Regions from separate parts of the Thauera sedimentorum genome, predicted to be linked through region 2. Evidence: riboswitches for the same ligand, from Rfam matches in the RefSeq annotation. Region 2 holds a riboswitch; each other region holds the start of a gene.

Region 1 (6,411 bases), on a different contig from region 2:
TGCAGGCCCTGGCCGACAGCACCGACCGCGTGCTGCGTCGCCTGGAGAACTGATGCGTCCCATCCTGCTTGCCGCGCTGGCGGCGTCTTGCCTGCACAGCGCTGCGGCAGTGGCGGACAGCGCGCCGCCAGAGGGCGGCACGAGCGAGATCCGCCCCGGCGTGGCGCTGGTGCTGTCCGGGGGCGGGGCACGCGGCGTGGCGCACCTTGGCGTGCTGAAGGTGCTGGAAGAACTGCGCGTGCCGGTCGACTGCGTGGTGGGCACCAGCATGGGCGCGATCGTCGGCGGCGCCTACGCTTCCGGCATGCCGCTGGACGAGATGGAACACCGCGTGCGCGCGGCGGACTGGACCGAGATGTTCCAGAACGCGCTGCCGCGGGACCGCCAGCCCTTTCGCGAGAAACAGGACGCCGCCGGCAACCGCGCGGCGATCACCCTGGGCTGGGGCGCTGGCGGCTTCCTGATGCCACAGAGCGCGATTGCAGGCCAGCAGCTGGACCGTTTTCTCACCGGCCTGGCGGGCGATGCCGAGTCGCTCAGCGGGTTCGACACGCTGGCGCTACCCTACCGCGCCATCGCCACCGACCTGGAGAGCGGCGCCATGGTGGTGATCAACGACGGACCGTTGTGGCGCGCAATGCGGGCCAGCATGGCGGTGCCAGGCGTGTTCCTGCCGATCGAGCACCGGGGGCGGCTGCTGGTCGATGGCGGCCTGGTGATGAACCTGCCGGTCGACATCGGTCGCGAACTGTGCGGCGGGCGGGTGATCGCGGTGAACCTCGGCACCCTGCCGCTGGGCCGCGAGCGGCTTACCACCGCTACCGAGATCGTGCTGCAGGCGATCAACCTGGCCCTGGAGCAGAACGTGCAGCAGCAACTCGGCCGGCTGGATGCCGACGATGCGCTGGTGCAGGTTGATCTGGGCGACATCACCTCGCGCGACTTCGACCGCGTGCTGGAGACCATTCCGCTGGGCGAACAGGCGGCGCGCGCGGCCGCCGCCTCGCTGGCGCGCTTCGCGGTGGACGAGGCGTCCTACGCGCAGTGGCAGGCCCGCCGGCAACTGCGCCTGCTGCGCCCGGCGCCGGTGATCACCGCGGTCGAAGTGGAGGGCGCACGGCATGTGCCCCCGCGCGGCGTGCTCGCCGGCCTGCGCCAGCGCACCGGGCTGGCGCTCGATGCCACTGCGCTGGAGGAGGATCTGGAGAGCCTGTACGCGCAAGGCGATTTCGAACGCCTGCGCTACCGGGTCGAGCGCGACGGCGCCTATGGGCGCCTGAAGGTGGAAGCGGTCGACAAGTCCTGGGGCCCCAACTACCTGCGCTTCGGCGGCGGCTTGGCGGCGGACCTGCAGGGTGACGGCGCGGTGGCCCTGTTCGCCGGGCTGTCGCGGCGCTGGATCAACGACTGGGAGGGGCGGCTCAACGTCGACCTGCAGGTCGGCACCACCAACCGCCTGCGTGGGGAGCTGTTCCAGCCGCTGGGCCTGAAGAGCCAATGGTTCCTCGCCCCGGTGCTGCAGGCCGGCAGCCGCACCGTGCCGGTCTTCCAGGATGGCCGCAAGGTGGCGGATTTCCGCGTGCGCGAGCGCAGCGCGGGGCTGGATCTGGGCTACGAGGCCGGCGCATGGGGCGAACTGCGCGTCGGCTTGCATCGCGGGCGCGAGAAGGCCGACATCGTCAGCGGCGCGGCGGTCTATCCCGGTCAGTCGGTGGCGCAGGGCAAGCTGCGCCTGAGCGCGGTGCTCGATCGCCTCGACAGCCCGTTCTTTCCGCGCCGGGGCTACAGCGCCCGCCTGCTCGGCGAGTGGCACGACGGGCGTTTCGGCAGCGATCTCGACTACCGCTATGCGGAGTTCGACGCGTCCTGGGCGGGCTCCGGCGGTCCCCACACCCTGATGCTGGGCCTCACCGTGGCCGGCAGCCCGGATCGCGAACTGCCTTCCGCGGGACGCTACACCCTGGGCGGCCTGTTCCGCCTGTCCGGCTACCGTTACGGCGAACTGGCCGCCGACCAGGTGGTGCTGGCGAGCGCCTCCTACTACCGGCGCATCTCGACCCTCCCCGAGGCGCTCGGACGTGGCGTGTATCTCGGCGGCACGGTGGAGTGGGGAAACCTGCGCAACTATGCCCTGGACGCGGCCTCTCCCGGTTCGCGCAGCTCGATGTCGCTGTTTCTCGGCGCCGACACCGTGCTGGGGCCGCTCTACGTGGGCATGGCCTACGCATCGCGGGTGGGCGAGCCGCGCTACTACCTGCTGTTCGGCCAGCCGTACTGAGGACCGTGGGTGACGCCCGTTTGACATGCCTTTGGCGCGCCGGCTAAGCTGCGCACCGCCTACGGTTTGCTGGTCGGAATGCCGACCGCGATTAAAAGGGAATCCGGTGACGTGCCTGGCGCATTGAATCCGGAGCTGCCCCCGCAACTGTGAGCGGCGAGCTGCGTGCCAAATCCATGCCACTGGCGATTCTGCCGGGAAGGCTGGCGCGACGCGATGACCCGCGAGCCAGGAGACCTGCCGTGTGCAACGTCAATCAATCCTGACAGGGGCGGGGTGTCCCCGGAGGAGCGTGAATGTCATGTTGCCAGGTCGTCGACCCGGCGGATGCGTCGCGCGGGCGCCGGCGCCACCGGTCCGCCCCCCTCTGAGCGTGCCTCCTCCTGTCCCATGCACACAGGAGATGCGCATGCAACAGCAAGGGTTCATGGCCGTCGTGGGGACGGCCGACGACAATCGTCACACTTTCCCGGAAGATGCCCACGGTTCGGCCACGCCGACCCTGATGGTCGACATGGTGTTTCCCGAGCAGGCCAATCACCACGGCACGCTGTTCGGTGGAGCGGCGCTGTCCATGATGGACAAGCTCGCCTTCCTTGTGGCCACGCGCGCCACCCGCCGGCCGATGGTTACCGCGTGCAGCGGGCAGATCGATTTCCGCTCACCGGTCGCGCAAGGGCGACTGGTCGAACTGGCGGGTGAGGTGGTGCGGCGCGGTACGCGCTCGGTGGACGTGGAGGTTCGGGTGATCGCCGAGGACCTTGCGACCGGTGAGCGTCATGACAGCCTGGGCGGCCGGTTCACGCTGGTTGCGGTGGGAGGGGAACGGGCGCGGCCGAATGCGGTGGAGTTGGCGTCGCCCGGGCCCGAAGGCATCGGTCCCGTTTCATCGATGGTGGAGATGGTCTTTCCCGGGCACACCAACCACTTCGGCACCTTGTTCGGCGGCCAGGCGCTGGCCTGGCTCGGAAAGGCTGCTTTCGTCGCCGCGGCGCGCCATGCACGCATGCCGGTGGTCATGGCCGCGTCTGAGCGCATCGATTTCCATGCGCCGGTGCTCGAAGGCGAGATCGTCGATCTGGCCGCCCGCGTGTTGCGGGTGGGCAATAGCTCGATGAGCGTGGAGGTGATCATGCATGCGGAGGAGTTGCTCACCGGCCAGCGTCGCCTGTGTACCCGTGGCCGCTTCACGATGGTCGCGCTCGGCTATGACGGTCGCCCGGTGCCGGTGCCCCAGCCGGCCGAACCCACTTGCTGAGCGCGGCGGCACGGAGCTTAGATTCGCGCCGCTTTATCTACTAAATGTAGTGTGTTCATTGGAAAAATGGGCTGTAGATAGTGTGTTCGGCTTGTACGGCAAGCCGGCACGGCGCTACACTGTCCATCGCGACGGTTCCCGCAAGGGATGAAGAGGGAATCCGGTCAGGGGCGCACAGCGATGCGCGCCCCGATGCCGGAGCTGCCCCCGCAACTGTAGACGGCGAGTCCGCCACCGATTCGAGCCACTGGAAGCTGCGTCTTCCGGGAAGGCCGGTGGCGGGCGAGGACCCGTGAGCCAGGAGACCTGCCGACGCCGTTCCGGCCCCGATCCGCGGGCCGGTTTTCTGACCTGGGGCGGGGTGTCTCCATGGCGGAGCGTGCGGCCCCGTCCGCAGTGCGTCCCGTCGTGCCGGCATACCGCTTCCGATGCTACGGGAGTGCAAGCATGCAGGCAGTCGCCAGCCATACCGAAACCGAATCCTCCGTCCCCCGCAAGGGCCCGCCGCCGTCCGAGCTGGCACAGGCGGCGCGCGCCTTTGAGGTGATCCGCCGCAACGGTGCGATCGTGCCCTTCAATGCCGACAAGATCGCGCTGGCGATGACCAAGGCCTTCCTCGCCGTCGAAGGCGGGCAGGGCGGGGCCTCCGCGCGGGTGCGTGACCTGGTGGCCCGGCTGACCAGCGCCGTGGTGCAGGCGCTCACCCGCCGCCTGCCGGGCGGCGGCACGGTGCACATCGAGGACATCCAGGACCAGGTGGAACTCGCGCTGATGCGCGAAGGCTGCCACGACGTGGCGCGCGCCTACGTGCTGTACCGCGAACGGCGCGCGGCCGAGCGCGCGGCCGAAGCCGCCGCCGGTGGCGGGCAGGCGGCCGCCGAGCCGCTGCTGCATGCGGTCGATGGCGAGCGCCGCATCCCGCTGGAGCGCGCGGTGCTGCGCGCGCGCTGCGTCGAAGCCTGCGAAGGTTTGCGCGGCGTGTCGCCCGACACCGTGCTCGAGCACGCGCTGACCAACCTCTACGACGGCGTGCCGCTGGCGGCGGTGCGCCAGGCGCTGGTGCTGGCCGCGCGCACGTTGATCGAGCGCGAGCCGGACTACGCCAAGGTCGCTGCCCGCCTGCTGCTCGACAGCCTGCGTGCGGAAGTGCTGGGCCGCGCGGCAAGCCAAGCAGACATGGTCGCCGGCTACGCCGAGTGCTTCCCTGCGCTGATCAAGCGCGGCATCGAAGCCGCGCTGCTCGACCCGCGCCTGGGCGAGTACGACCTGGCGCGCCTGGCTGCCGCGCTCGATGCGACCAACGACCTGCGCTTCAACTACCTCGGCCTGCAGACGCTCTACGACCGCTACTTCCTGCACGTGGACAACACCCGCATCGAGCTGCCACAGACCTTCTTCATGCGCGTGGCGATGGGCCTGGCGCTCAACGAGATCGACCGCGAGGCGCGCGCCATCGAGTTCTATCGCCTGCTCGCGACCTTCGACTTCATGAGCAGCACGCCGACGCTGTTCAACAGCGGCACGCGGCACTCGCAGCTGTCTTCGTGCTACCTCACCACAGTGGCCGACGACCTGGAAGGCATCTACCAGGCGATCAAGGAAAACGCCCTGCTGCAGAAGTTCGCCGGCGGCCTGGGCAACGACTGGACCCCGGTGCGCGCGCTGGGCAGCCTGATCCGCGGCACCAACGGCAAGAGCCAGGGGGTGATCCCCTTCCTCAAGGTGGTCAACGACACCGCGGTGGCGGTGAACCAGGGCGGCAAGCGCAAGGGGGCGGTGTGTGCCTACCTGGAGAGCTGGCACCTGGACATCGAGGAATTCCTCGAGCTGCGCAAGAACACCGGCGACGAGCGCCGCCGCACCCACGACATGAACACCGCCAACTGGATTCCGGATCTGTTCATGAAGCGGGTGATGGAGGGCGGCGAATGGACGCTGTTCTCGCCGGTGGACGTGCCCGACCTGCATGAGCGTTTCGGGCGCGATTTCGAGGCCGCCTACTTGGGCTACGAGGAGCGCGCCGCGCGCGGCGAGCTGAAGCTGTTCAAGAAAATCCCCGCGCTGCAGCTGTGGCGCAAGATGCTCACCATGCTGTTCGAGACCGGGCATCCGTGGATCACCTTCAAGGACGCCTGCAATGTGCGTTCGCCCCAGCAGCATGTGGGCGTGGTGCATAGCTCCAACCTGTGCACCGAGATCACCCTGAACACCTCGGCCGACGAGACCGCGGTGTGCAACCTCGGTTCGGTGAACCTGCCGGCCCATCTGGTGCAGGGCGCTGACGGGCGCTGGACGCTGGATCACGACAAGCTCGCGCGCACGGTGCGCAGCGCCATGCGCCTGCTCGACAACGTCATCGACATCAACTACTACGCCACCCCCAAGGCGCGCACCTCCAACCTGCGCCACCGCCCGGTGGGCCTGGGGATGATGGGCTTTGCCGACTGCCTGCACCGCATGGGCGTGGCCTATGCGTCCGACGAGGCGGTGGCCTTTGCCGACGTCTCCGCCGAGGCGCTGTGCTACCACGCCTACCTGGCCTCGACCGAGCTGGCCGAGGAGCGCGGGCGCTATTCGAGCTACGAGGGCAGCCTGTGGTCGCGCGGCGTGCTGCCGGCCGACACCCTGGCGCTGCTGGCCGAGTCGCGCGGCGGCTTCGTCGAGGTCGAGCGCGGCGGCGCGCTCGACTGGGAGGCGCTGCGCGAACGCATTGCGCGCCACGGCATGCGCAACTCCAACTGCGTGGCGATCGCGCCGACCGCCACCATCGCCAACATCGTCGGCGTGTCGGCCTCGATCGAGCCGGACTACCAGAACCTCTACGTCAAATCCAACCTGTCGGGCGAGTTCACCGTGGTCAACGAATACCTGGTGG
Region 2 (6,411 bases):
TTCGGCCGCCCCGCTCCGGCCGACGAGTTGCCGCGCACCGCGCGCGCGCCGGCGCCTTCGCTCGGGCCGCACTGACGCCCGCGCAACGCAAGCGCCGGGGCGGTGTCCAACCGGCACGACCCACTCGCGGAGGCCGCGGACATGTCCCCCTCAAGCTTCATCGTCGCTCACGCGGCGAACGCGGACTGGCAGGCGGCGCTGGACGACTGCGTCGCCCAGCTCGCGCCGCAGCTCGCGGCTCGGCAGGAAGGCGGGCACACGGTGGAATACACCCTCGGCTGGTGCTACCTCACCGACCACCTGGCCGCCGACGCGGAGAACATCGTGCATGGCCTGAACCGCCGCCTGCCCGGCATGACCTGGGTGGGCACGGTGGGCCTGGGCGTGGCCGCCAACGGCCGCGAGCATTTCGACGAACCGGCGCTGGCGCTGATGATCGCCCCGCTGCCGGCGCACGCCTTCCGCCTGTTCTCCGGACGCCAGCCCCTGCACCCCGGCACCGGCGGCTTCCAGCCCTACACCGCCCTGGTGCACGCCGACGGCAGCACCCCGGACCTGCAGGAGCTGCTGCAGGAACTGGCCGAACGCACCGCCACCGGCTACCTGTTCGGCGGCCTGTCCGCGGCGCGCAACCGCAACCTGCAGATCGCCGGCGAGGTGTTCGACGGCGGCCTCTCCGGGGTGGCCTTCGACGCCGGCGTAGGCGTGCTCTCGCGGGTCACCCAGGGCTGCCAGCCGGTCGGGCCGCTGCGCACCATCACCCACGCCCAGGAGAACTACGTGATCGCGCTCGACGGCCAGCCCGCGCTGTCCTGCGCGCTCGACGACCTGGGCCTGGCCGGCGACCTGCCGCTGGACATCACCGCGCAGGCGCTGGCCGGGACGCTGGTCGGCCTGTGCGCCGACGAGGAGGATCTGGCGCTGGCCCCAGGCCTGTTCGGCCCGGACACCCGGGTACGCCACATCATCGGCCTCGACCCGCAGCAGCAGGTGCTGGCGGTGGCCGACGAGGTCGCCCCCGGCATGCAGTTGGCCTTCTGCCGGCGCGACCCCGGCGCGGCGCTGGCCGACCTGGTACGCATCGCCAGCGAGATCCGCGCCGAACTGGCGAGCACCGGCCGGCAGGCCGCCGGCGCCCTGTACGTGAGCTGCACCGGGCGCGGCGGCGCGCATTTCGGCGCTCCGCACGCCGAAGCGCGCGCACTGCGCGAGGCGTTCGGCGAGGACCTGCCGCTGGTCGGCTTCTACGCCGCCGGCGAGATCGCCCGCGACCGGCTGTACGGCTACACCGGGGTACTGACGGTGTTTGCCACCACGGCCTAAAGCGCCCCCGTAGGAGCGGCCTTGGCCGCGATGCGGCGCGTGGCAAGAACGCTGTTGCGATCGCGGCCAAGGCCGCTCCTACATCGGCACCGTCATGCGACGTCCGCGGTCCGGCATCCGCCGCCATCGACGGCGGCGATCAGCCCTTGGGCACGCGCCCCATCAGGTAGAACTGCTCGTTGGGCGGCGTGCCGGTGAGGTGCACCAGGCGGTTGCTCATGCTGAAGAAGGCGGTGATCGCGCCGATGTCCCAGATCGCCTCGTCGTCGAAGCCGTGCTCGCGCAGGGCTGCGAAGTCGGCCTCCTCGATCTCGCCGCCGCGGGTGGACAGCTTGATGGCGAAGTCCAGCATCGCGCGCTGGCGCGGGGTGATCTCGGCCTTGCGGTAGTTGGTGGCGAGCTGGTCGGCCACCCGCGGGTTCTTGGCGCGGATGCGCAGCACCGCACCGTGGGCGATCACGCAGTACAGGCACTGCCCGGCGCCCGAGGTGGCCACCACGATCATCTCGCGCTCGGCCTTGGTGAGGCCGACATCCTTCTCCATCAGCGCGTCGTGATAGTCGAAGAAGGCGCGGAACTCGGCCGGGCGGTGCGCGAGCATCAGGAATACGTTGGGAATGAAGCCGGCCTTTTCCTGAACGCCGAGGATGCGGTTGCGCAGGTCTTCGGGCAGGGCGTTGAGGTCGGGCACCGCGAAGCGGCTGATCTTGTCGGTCATGCTGGTCTCCTTGAAACGGTTGTCGTCGTATTGCGTGTCGAATATCTGCCTGCGGCTCAGCGGTTCACATCCACCACCACGCGGCCGCGCACCTGGCCGGCCATCAGGCGGCCGGCGGTGTCGATCACCTCGCTCAGGCCGATCTCGCTGGTGATCAGCTCAAGCTTGGCCACATCCAGGTCGCGCCCCAGGCGCTGCCAGGCCTCCAGGCGCTCGGCGCGCGGCGCCATCACGCTGTCGATGCCGGCCAGCGTCACACCGCGCAGGATGAAGGGCGCCACCGTGGAGGGGAAATCCATGCCCTGCGCCAGCCCGCAGGCAGTGACGGTGCCGCGGTAGCGGGTGCTGGCGCACACGTTGGCGAGCGTGTGGCTGCCCACGGTGTCCACCGCACCGGCCCAGCGCTCGCGCGCCAGCGGCTTGCCCGGGGCGTTGAGGGTGGCGCGGTCGATGATCTCCGCGGCGCCCAGGGTCTTGAGGAAGTCGGCCTCGTCCGGCCGGCCGGTGGAGGCCACCACGGTGTAGCCCAGCTTGGCCAGCACGGCCACCGCCACGCTACCCACCCCGCCGTTGGCGCCGGTCACCAGAATCTCGCCCTGGTCCGGGGTCACGCCGTGGCGTTCGAGCGCCATCACGCACAGCATCGCGGTATAGCCCGCGGTGCCTATGGCCATCGCCTGGCGGGCGGTGAATGCGGACGGCAGCGGTACCAGCCAGTCGCCCTTGAGGCGGGCGCGCTGGGCGAGGCCGCCCCAATGACCTTCGCCCACGCCCCAGCCGTTGAGCACCACCGCATCGCCCACGGCGACGTCCGGGTGGCTGCTGGCTTCCACCGTGCCGGCCAGGTCGATGCCGGGCACCATCGGGAACTTGCGCACCACCGGGCCCTTGCCGGTGATCGCCAGGCCGTCCTTGTAGTTCAGCGTCGAGTAGGCCACACGCACGGTGACGTCGCCTTCCGGCAGCGCGTCGTCGGCCAGCTCGGTGAGTTGTGCGCGGTAACCGGCGTCGTCCTTCTCAATCAGGATTGCCTTGAACATGTCCATCTCCTCCATGTGGTTCTAGACCGGTCGTCTAGAAATACTCGTAAAAAGAATCAGCGCGGCAGGCCGGCGAGGAAGCCGGCGGCGAACTGCCGCAGTGGCGCCTCGCTGCGCGCGAGCTTGGCGCGCAAGACCGCACCCTCCCAGCCAATCCAGAAGAAGGCCGCGAGGGCCTCGCAGTCCGCATGCGGCGCGATCTCTCCCGCCTTGCGGGCCTCATGCAGACAGGCGGCCAGGCGCGCCTGCCAGTCCTCGAAAACCTCCTCCAGGCGGGCCCTGTAGGCCTCGGGCAGCACCGCCATCTCCTGGCCGAGGTTGCCGATCAGGCAGCCGCGGCGGAATTCGTAGCGCGCCATGCCGCCGCAGGCGTCGTCCACGAAGGCTTGCACGCGCGCCAGCGGCGGGCGCGAGGCATCGAAAAAGCAGCGGTTGAGCTTGCGCGCGAAGTAGGCGGCGTACTGGTCGATGACCGCGCGGCCGAAGGCTTCCTTGTTGTCGAAGTAGTGATAGAAGGAGCCCTTGGGCACGCCCACGCGGCGCAGCACCTCGTCGATGCCGGTGGCGGCGAAGCCCTTCTCGGTGAGCACCTCGGTGCCGCAGCGCACCAGCGCCTCGCGGGTATCGAGGCGGTCGTCGATGCGTTTCGGGGGGCGGCCGGGACGGCGGCGCAGGGCGGGGGGCGCTTCCATGGGCTGAATATTAGACCGCTCGTCTAGAAAAATGCAAGACCGTCGCCCGCCGTTCGCCCAAGGCTCCCCGAACAGATTGCCCGACGCGAGGCGCTTGCCGTATATTGCGCACTGCATCGATCAGGAGCCCCGTCGCGCATCCGCGCTCCGGGGTGAAACGGGAAGTCCGGTGACGCCGGCGCACAACGCGCCCGCCATTCCGGCGCAGCCCCCGCTGCTGTAAGCCTGACGGAGCCGCCACACACGCCACTGGGCCCTCGCGCCCGGGAAGGCGGCGGCCTCCGGACGACGGCGAGCCAGAAGACCGACCCGATCGACGACAAGGTAGGTGCCCCGGGGTGTGGGCGATTCACCGACTGGTCCGTGGGCGCCTCAGCCCGAGCATTCGCCAGCCGCAGTGCAGGGCAGCCGTCCGTAACGGTCCTGCCCGACGTGTTTCGTCCTTCCCCGCCCGGCACCTTCGACATGAACACTCGGAGCGCCGACCATGGACGAGGACAAGAAGCACAGCCACAACGAGCGCATGCAGCGCAAAAAGGACGTCGTCGACGCCGCCATCGCACGCGCCCAGGAAGAACGCGGCATCGTCATCCTGATCACCGGCAACGGCAAGGGCAAGACCACCTCGGCCTTCGGCACCCTGTACCGCGCACTCGGCCACGGCCAGCGCACCGGCGTGGTGCAGTTCATCAAGGGCACCCAGGCCACCGGCGAGGTCACCTTCCTGCAGCAGAGCCCGGCCGGCGCCGGCGTGCAATACCACGCCATGGCCACCGGCTTCACCTGGAACACCCAGAACTGGGACGCCGACAAGCGCGCTGCCGACGAGGCATGGGCGCAGGCCGCGCGCATGCTGCGCGACCCGGCGGTGAACCTGGTGCTGCTCGACGAGCTCACCTACATGCTGAAGTACAACTACCTCGACACCGCCGAGGTGCTGGCTGCGATCGCGAACCGCCCGCCGATGCAGACCGTGATCGTCACTGGCCGCGCCGCCAAGCCCGAGCTGGTCGAGCTGGCCGACACGGTAAGCGAGATCGCCGACCGCAAACACGCCTTCAAGGCCGGCGTGAAGGCCCAGGCCGGCATCGACTTCTGATGCGCCACCGGCTCGCCGCCCTGCTGCTGGCTGCCGCGCCGCTCGCTGCGGCGGCAGCCGGCCCGCTGCCGCGGGTGATGTCCACCAATCTGTGCGCCGACGTGCTGCTGCTCTCGCTCGCCGACCCGGCGCAGATCGTCTCGGTGTCCCTGAAAAGCCAGGACCCGGCGCGCTCCTCGCTCGCCGCGCGCGCCGCGCACTTCGCCGCCAACAGCGGCAGCGCCGAGGAAGTGATCGCCGCACGGCCCGACGTGGTGCTCGCCTCGCGACGCTGGCAGGCACGCCACCAGCAGGCGCTGTTCGCCCGCCACGGCATTGCGATCGTCACCGTGCCCTTCCCCAACGACTGGGACGGCATCTTCGCCAGCACGCGCAAGGTGGGCGAGGCCATCGGCCGCGGCGCCGCCGCCGAGGCCCTGGTCGGCGAGGTGCAGGCACGGCTGGCCGCCCTGCGGGGCGACGCTACACGCCCGAGCGCGCTCTACCTGCGCCCCAATGGCGGCACCGCCGGCGCCGGCACCCATGTGGACGCGGTGCTGCAGGCCGCCGGCCTCGCCAACCACGCCGCCGCGAACGGGCGCCAGGGCTGGGGCCGCGCCGCGCTGGAAGAGGTGGTCGCCAACCCGCCCGAACTTCTGGTCACCAGCCAGATGGTGCACGACGGCGCCTACGCGCGCGCCGGCTTGAGCCGCCATCCGCAGATGCGGGAGGTGGCCGCCACCCGCCCGACGCTGGCGCTCACCCACAACGACTGGGGCTGCAGCAACTGGCAGCTGGTCGAGGCCGCCGAAGAGCTCGCCGCCGGCCTGCGCCGCGTAACCTCCAAGGAGGCGCACCGATGAGCGCTGCGCCGGGCCGCCCCAAGCAGCGCTCGCTCCCGCCTGGCGGGACGGCGCGCAGCGCCAAGGGTGCCCAATGAGCAGCGCCCGCTTGAACGGCGCCCTGCTCGCCGCGCTGGCGCTGCTCGCGCTGGCCTCGCTCGCCATCGGCCCGGTGCCGCTCGGCCTCGCCGACATCGCCGGCGCCCTGCTGCCGGGCGGCGACACGGTCGCCGACGAACTGCTGCAGCGCCGTCACACCATCGTCGCCGAGATCCGCCTGCCGCGCGTGCTGCTCGCCATCCTGGTCGGCGCCTCGCTGGGCATGGCCGGCGCCGCGCTGCAGGGCCTGCTGCGCAATCCGCTCGCCGAGCCCGGCCTGCTGGGAGTGAGCGCCAGCGCCAGCCTGGGCGCGGTGCTGTGCCTGTACTTCGGCTTCGCCGCGATCAACATCTGGCTGCTGCCGGCCGCGGCGATGGGCTGCGCCGCGCTCGCCACCGCGGTGCTCTACCTGGTCGCGCGCCGCGGCGCGGGCAACCTCACGCTGATCCTCGCCGGGGTCGCGCTGTCCTCGCTCGCCGCCGCGCTCACTTCGCTGGCGATCAACCTCGCCCCCAACCCCACCGACGTGCAGGACATCGTGCTGTGGCTGCTCGGCTCGCTGGCCGACCGCAGCTTCGACGAAATCCGCCTGGCACTGCCCTTCGTGCTCACCGGCCTC
Region 3 (6,411 bases), 700 kb from region 2:
CGGTCGAACTGGCCATCGGCGAAGGCCACCTGCGCGCCGACCTCGACGTCGGTCAGATCGTCTTCGATCTGCTCGGCATCGTCTTCGCCTACTACCACCAGAAGCGGCTGATGCACCGCGACACCGCGGCCGCGCACGCGCGCGCGGCCTTCGCACGGCTGATTGCCGCGGCTTCACCCACCCCCTGAGCTGCCCGGAGTACCACCATGAGCACCGCTTTCGCCTCGCCCAGAAATAGCACGGTCGTGCTGAACACTTCCCTGCATGCCCTGCTGCGCGCCTATTTCGGCACCCTCTCCCGCCTCCTCCCGGGTCTCGCGGTACGACAGGCCGAGCGTCTGTTCACCCGCCCGCCGCGCTATGCCGGGCGTCGCAGCGTGACGGTCGCCGCGCGGCGTGACACGGTGAGCGCCGATGGACGCGAGATCGCGGTATGGCAGGCCGGTCCGGCCGACGCGCCGGCCGTGCTGCTGGCGCACGGCTGGGGCGGGCGCGCGGTGCAGATGGGCAGCTTCGTCGAGCCGCTGCTCGCCCGCGGCCATCGTGTGGTGTGGTACGACCAGCCGGGCCACGGCGCCAGCGGCGGCGGCGCGGTGGCGCTACCGGACATGCTGCGCGCCCTCGAAGCGGTGGTGCGCACCCATGGACCGTTCAGCGCGGCGGTCGGCCACTCGCTGGGCGCTGGCGTGCTGGCGCTCGCACTGCGCCGCGGCCTGGTGCTGGAGCGCGCGGTGTTCGTCGCCCCGCCCGCATCGATGAACGAATACGCCCACCACTTCGCCCGTCTGCTCGGCATCAGTGCACGGGTGCGCGAGGCCATGCGCGAGCGCCTGGAGCGCCGCTACGGCCTGCGTTTCGCCGAGATCGACCGCAGCGAGGAACTGGCGCAGGTGCGCATCCCGGCGCTCTTCGTACATGATGCGGCCGACCCGGACGTCCCCTTCGAGCACAGCCAGCGCCTCACCGCGCGCATGCCCACAGCCCGCCTGATCCGAACCTGGGACCTGGGCCATCACCGCATCCTGCGCGACCACGGCGTGGTAAGCGCCGCAGCGGCCTTCATCGGCGGACAGGAGCACGCCCTGCCCGCCGAACTGCCACGCCTGCCGGAGCCGGCACCGCTCTACTGAGCGGGCGCACAGGGCAGGAGCGGGCTTGCCCACGATGCGGCCGGCAAGGAAACCGCCGCCGCATCGCGGCCAAGGCCGCTCCTACGACACACGCCCTCCGCTTCAGCCCAGCGGCCCGCCCGCGGCAAGTACCGCCTGCGTGTCGCGCACCGCGTCGACCAGCGCCTCGTCCGCTTCGCCCGCCGCGCCCTGCCAGCGGTCGAAGTGCAGCAGCTGCTCGATCGGCAGGCGCGGCAGCCAGCCGGCAGCTTCCAGTTCTGGCTTGCGGTAGAAGTGGCTGACGTGGCCGATGCACAGGTAGGCCACCGGGGTGATGCCGGCGGGGATGCCGAGCGCCTCGCGCAGCGCGCGCTGGTGGAAGATGCTCACCCAGCCCACCCCCAGACCTTCGGCGCGCGCGGCGAGCCACAGGTTCTGCACCGCGCACACCGTGCTGTACAGATCCATGGTCTTGATGTGGGTGCGCCCCACCACCACCGGACCGTGGCGTTCGCGGTCGCAGGTCAGGCACAGGTTCACCGGTGCTTCGAGGATGCCTTCGAGCTTGAGCTTGCGGTAGGTGGTGCGCTGCTCGCCCTCGAACATCAGGGCGGCTTCCGCGTGCGCCTCCGTGAAGGCCGCATGCACCCGCCGTTTGACCTCGGGCGAACGCACCACGACGAAGTCCCACGGCTGCATGAAGCCGACCGAGGGCGCATGGTGGGCGGCGGCGAGGATGCGCGCCAGCACCTCGTCCGGCACCGGGTCGGGGAGGAACTCGCCGCGCACGTCACGGCGGGTGAAGATGGCCCGGTACACCGCGGCGCGCTCGGCGTCGTCGAAGGCGGGATGGGTCTGGATCTGCTGCAATGGGCTGCTCATCGTAGTCCCCTTGGTAAGAGCAGCGGTAGGAGCGGGCTTGCCCGCGATGCGGCTTCATTTGCATCCGGAACCACCCTATCGCGGGCAAGCCCGCTCCTACGCGCGGTGGACAATCCGTTCGGACAGTCCACGTGGACAGCGGCTTTCCACGCCGCTGCGGGTCGCGTCTCGAGGCCGGTCTTCCGACTGAGGTTCGTCCCGTCCGGACGCCTTCCCGGCCTGTTCGGCCAGTGGCTGCTTGCGCTTGCCCGGACGGTCCCCAACACGGCGCTGGGCACGTGGCGGAATCGCACCGCCTTCCCGATTCTCCCGCGCGTCATGCGCGGGCACCTCGAAACGGTGAAAGATCAGTTCGTCAGCAGGCGGGCGGCCACCTCCGGCGCGGACGGGAAATAGAAATGCACGTAGGAGGCGGTGAGCCGGCCGCGGCGGTAGATCGCCTCGCCCTCGCCGCCGTCCGGGCGCTGCGCGCGGCAGAGCGGCGCGAGCGCTGTCTCGGTCTTGGAGTAATGGAAGGTGTGACCGGTCAGGCGGCCTTCCGGCAGTTCGGCCTCCTGCATGCCGAGCGCCGCCAAACGCGGCTGCATCACCGCGCGGCCGGGCAGCAGGCCGCCGAAGGCATGCGTCACGCCGGCCTTGTCCACCACCGCATCGAACAGGCTCATCATGCCGCCGCACTCGGCCAGCAAGGGCTTGCCGGCGTCCACATGCGCGCGCAGGTCGGTCCAGAAGCCGGTATTCGCGGCCAGACGCTCACCGTGCAGTTCCGGATAGCCGCCGGGCAGCCAGACCGCATCGCATTCCGGCAGGCGCTCGCCGGCCAGCGGCGAGAAGAAGGCCAGACGCGCGCCGAGCGCGGTGAGCGTGTCGAGGTTGGCCGGGTAGATGAAGCCGTAGGCCGCATCGCGCGCCACTGCCACGGTGCGCCCGGCGAGCAGCGGCGCCGGCGCGGGCGCGGCCACCGGGGCGAAGTCGACCGGCGGCGGCAGTTCGCCCGCGCCGGTGGCGGCCAGCGCGTCGGCCATGCGGTCCAGGCGCTCGGCCAGATCGGCGATCTCGGCGGCCTGCAGCAGGCCGAGATGGCGCTCGGGCAGGGCCGCGCCGGCTTCGCGCGGCACCGCGCCGTACCAGCGCATGCCGTCCGGCAGCGCCGCGCGCAGCATGTCGGCGTGGCGCGCGCTGCCCACCCGGTTGGCAAGTACGCCGGAGAACGGCAGGCCGGGCCGGTAATGCGCCAGCCCGTAGGCCACCGCGCCGAAGGTCTGCGCCATCGCGCTGGCGTCGATCACCGCCATCACCGGGATGCCGAAGCGCTGGGCGATGTCGGCTCCCGAGGGTCCGCCGTCGTACAGGCCCATGACGCCTTCGACCAGGATCAGGTCGGCCTCGCGCGCCGCGGCGTGCAGCCGCCAGGCGGCATCCTGTTCGCCGCACATGCCCAGATCCAGGTTGTACACCGGTGCGCCGCTGGCCACCGCGTGGATCTGCGGGTCGAGGAAGTCCGGGCCGCACTTGAACACCCGCACCCGCCGCCCCTGGCGGGCGTGCAGGCGGGCGAGCGCGGCGGTGACCGTGGTCTTGCCCTGGCCGGAGGCGGGAGCGGCGACGAAGAGCGCCGGGCAGCGTTCAGTCATCGGCGGCCTCCCCGCGGTGGATGGCGCTGCAGCCGGCGTGCGGCGGGTGTGCCGGCGGCTCGCCCGCGTCCGGCTGGAACCAGGCCAGGCGCGGGTACAGGCCCACCACCCCGCCCACTACGGTGAGCGCGGGCGGACGGATGCCGGCCCGCGCGACCTGCCCGGCCAGGTCGGCCAGCGTAGCCACCGCCACGCGCTGCTGTGCGGTGGTGCCGCGCTCGATGACGCCTGCCGGCGTGCTCGCCGGCAGGCCGTGTTCGACCAGGCGGGCGCAGATCTCGCCCAGGCGCGAGATGCCCATGTAGATCACCAGGGTCTGATTGGGGCGGGCGAGCATCGGCCAGTCCAGCTCCAGCGCGCCGTCCTTGAGGAAGCCGGTGGCGAACACCACCGACTGCGCATGGTCGCGGTGGGTGAGCGGGATGCCGGCGTAGGCGGCGATGCCCGCCGCCGCAGTCACGCCGGGCACCACCTCCACGGTGATCCCCGCGGCCATCAGCGTCTCCATCTCCTCACCGCCGCGCCCGAAGATGAAGGGGTCGCCGCCCTTCAGCCGCACCACCCGCCGCCCGGCGCGCGCATGACGCACCAGCAGGGCGTTGATCTCGTCCTGCGGCAGGGTGTGGTCGGCGGCCTTCTTGCCGACGTAGATGCGCGCGGCCGCAGCGGGCGCGAGCTCGACGATGAGCGGACTGACCAGATTGTCGTACACCACCACCTCGGCACCGGCCACCAGGCGCGCGCCGCGCAGGGTGAGCAACTCCGGGTCGCCGGGGCCGGCGCCGACCAGGTAGACATGACCGGGTTGCGGCCCCGGACGGGCGCTGGCAAGTTCAGGCAGGGACATGCTTGCTCTCGGTGTGGCGGGACCAGGGACATGGTTTCGCTGTCAACATAGCGCCTATCGGCCCGCCTTGTCGGCCAGTTCCGCCAGCCCGGCCAGCACGCGCGCGCCCGGCTGGAAGAAATTCTCCCCGACGAGGTGGATCACCGGCACCGGCAGCAGGCCGAGCAGGGCGTTGCATTGCTGGGCATCGGTGCGGTCGAGCGAGAACACCACGTCCGGCTGCAGCCGGTCGACCGCGGTGAGCAGATCCTCGTACTCCTCGCCGGGGCGGATGTGGCGGATGCGCGGCGCGCTCTCCACCAGCTCGAAGCCGGCATGCGCGAACACGTCGCCGACGAAGTGGGCGCGGCCGAAGGAATACGGCATCGCGCTGCACGCCGACAGCACCAGCACGCGCCGCCCCTTGCCGCCCACCCGTGCGGCGGCGGCCTGCCAGTCGCGGCGGAAGGCGGCTACCCGGGCATCGACGTCGGGCACGCCGCTGGCGTGCCCCAGTTCGGCGAGCATCGCCTCGGCGTCGGCCAGCGAGGCGAAGCCGTTCACCCGCAGCAGCCGGGCGCCGGCCGGCAGCGCGTCCTGCAGGGCGGCCGCGTCCGTGCCTTCGGACGCCACCAGCAGATCCGGGGCGAGCAGTTCGATGGCGTCGACGTCCGGGTCCTTCACCCCGCCGGTGCGCGGCAGATCGAGCGTGTCGTAGCGCGACACGCCGACGATGCAATGGCCGCGCCCCAGCCAGTCGAGCGCGGCGCTCAGATAGGGCGACTGGCTGACGATGCGCGGGCAGTCGCCGGCCAGGACAGCGCTGGAGGCGGCCAGCAGCAGGCCGGCAACAAGGGTACGGAACAGCGTGGTGAGAGTTTTCATGGGTTCAGTCGGGAATGAAGTTGACCCGCCCGTCGAGCACATGCCGGCGCAGCGGATGGCCGAAGGCTTCGCTCAGCAGCGCCGCCTGCAGCACCTCGTCGCGCGCCCCGGCGCGCACGCCGCCACGGCCGTCGAGCAGGATGATCTGGTCGGCGTAGCGCGCCGCCAGGTTGATGTCGTGCAGCACCATGACCACGCCGCGTCCGGCGTCCGCCAGCCCGCGGATCAGGTCGAGCACCGCGATCTGGTAATGCAGGTCGAGGTGGTTGGTGGGCTCGTCGAGCAGCAGCAACTGCGGCGCCTGGGCCAGCAGCGCGGCCACCGCCACGCGCTGGCGCTCGCCGCCCGACAGGGTGAGGATGTCGCGCCCGGCCATGTCGGCCAGCCCCACGTCGGCCAGCGCCGCGCGCGCAATGCGCTCGTCCTCCGGCCCTTCCCAGCCCCAGCGCCCGAGGTAGGGGTGTCGCCCGACCAGCACGGTCTCCAGCACGGTGGAGGAGAAATGGTCCGGCTGCTGCTGCGCCAGCAGTCCGCGGAAGCGCGCGGCCTCGGTGGCACGCCAGGCGGCATACGGCAGGCCGCCGAGCAGCACGCTGCCCACGGACGGTTCGCGCAGGCCCGCCAGGGTATGCAGCAGGGTGGTCTTGCCGGCGCCGTTGGGGCCGAGCAGCACCAGGCATTCGCCACCCTTGAGCGTAAGGCTGAACTCGCAACACAGCCAGCGCTCGCCGACCTGCAGCGCGAGGCGGTCCGCTTCCAGCATGGGGGCGGCGGCCGGCGTCATCGCTGACGCCTCGCCAGCAGGAAGAGGAAGACCGGCACGCCGATCAGCGCGGTCAGCACCCCCACCGGCAGTTGCAGCGGCGCGATCACGGTACGCGCGGCGGTGTCAGCAAGGGTGAGCAGCGCGCCGCCGGCCAGCATCACCGCGGGCAGCAGCAGACGCTGGTCGTTGCCGACGACGAAGCGCACCAGGTGCGGCACCACCAGGCCGACGAAGCCGACCGAGCCGACCAGGGTCACCGCCACCGCGGTGAGCAGCGAGGCGAGCACGTAGAGCAGGTAGCGCAGGCGG

Evidence for each region. A riboswitch is a leader RNA that binds a small molecule or an ion and turns the genes downstream of it on or off. The one in region 2 is predicted to bind cobalamin.
Region 1: another riboswitch for cobalamin. It lies ahead of IAI53_RS03815 (ribonucleoside-diphosphate reductase subunit alpha); the one in region 2 lies ahead of cobO (cob(I)yrinic acid a,c-diamide adenosyltransferase).
Region 3: another riboswitch for cobalamin. It lies ahead of bluB (5,6-dimethylbenzimidazole synthase); the one in region 2 lies ahead of cobO (cob(I)yrinic acid a,c-diamide adenosyltransferase).

The regions. Positions count from the first base shown of each region.
Region 1 covers NZ_JACTAH010000001.1:850,504-856,914, forward strand. The annotation lists gene IAI53_RS03800 (hypothetical protein) at 1-53, shown strand, start outside; gene IAI53_RS03805 (patatin-like phospholipase family protein) at 53-2,278, shown strand; cobalamin riboswitch at 2,324-2,537, shown strand; gene IAI53_RS03810 (acyl-CoA thioesterase) at 2,682-3,536, shown strand; cobalamin riboswitch at 3,652-3,864, shown strand; gene IAI53_RS03815 (ribonucleoside-diphosphate reductase subunit alpha) at 3,984-6,411, shown strand, end outside.
Region 2 covers NZ_JACTAH010000002.1:751,606-758,016, reverse strand. The annotation lists gene IAI53_RS13345 (bifunctional diguanylate cyclase/phosphodiesterase) at 1-75, shown strand, start outside; gene IAI53_RS13340 (FIST signal transduction protein) at 142-1,323, shown strand; gene IAI53_RS13335 (peroxidase-related enzyme) at 1,463-2,041, opposite strand; gene acuI (acrylyl-CoA reductase (NADPH)) at 2,098-3,081, opposite strand; gene acuR (acrylate utilization transcriptional regulator AcuR) at 3,138-3,773, opposite strand; cobalamin riboswitch at 3,879-4,100, shown strand; gene cobO (cob(I)yrinic acid a,c-diamide adenosyltransferase) at 4,261-4,872, shown strand; gene IAI53_RS13315 (ABC transporter substrate-binding protein) at 4,872-5,714, shown strand; gene IAI53_RS13310 (FecCD family ABC transporter permease) at 5,788-6,411, shown strand, end outside.
Region 3 covers NZ_JACTAH010000002.1:47,093-53,503, forward strand. The annotation lists gene IAI53_RS09960 (TetR/AcrR family transcriptional regulator) at 1-188, shown strand, start outside; gene IAI53_RS09965 (alpha/beta fold hydrolase) at 207-1,130, shown strand; gene bluB (5,6-dimethylbenzimidazole synthase) at 1,233-1,991, opposite strand; cobalamin riboswitch at 2,147-2,340, opposite strand; gene IAI53_RS09975 (cobyrinic acid a,c-diamide synthase CobB) at 2,339-3,625, opposite strand; gene cobA (uroporphyrinogen-III C-methyltransferase) at 3,618-4,472, opposite strand; gene IAI53_RS09985 (ABC transporter substrate-binding protein) at 4,527-5,336, opposite strand; gene IAI53_RS09990 (ABC transporter ATP-binding protein) at 5,341-6,120, opposite strand; gene IAI53_RS09995 (FecCD family ABC transporter permease) at 6,117-6,411, opposite strand, start outside.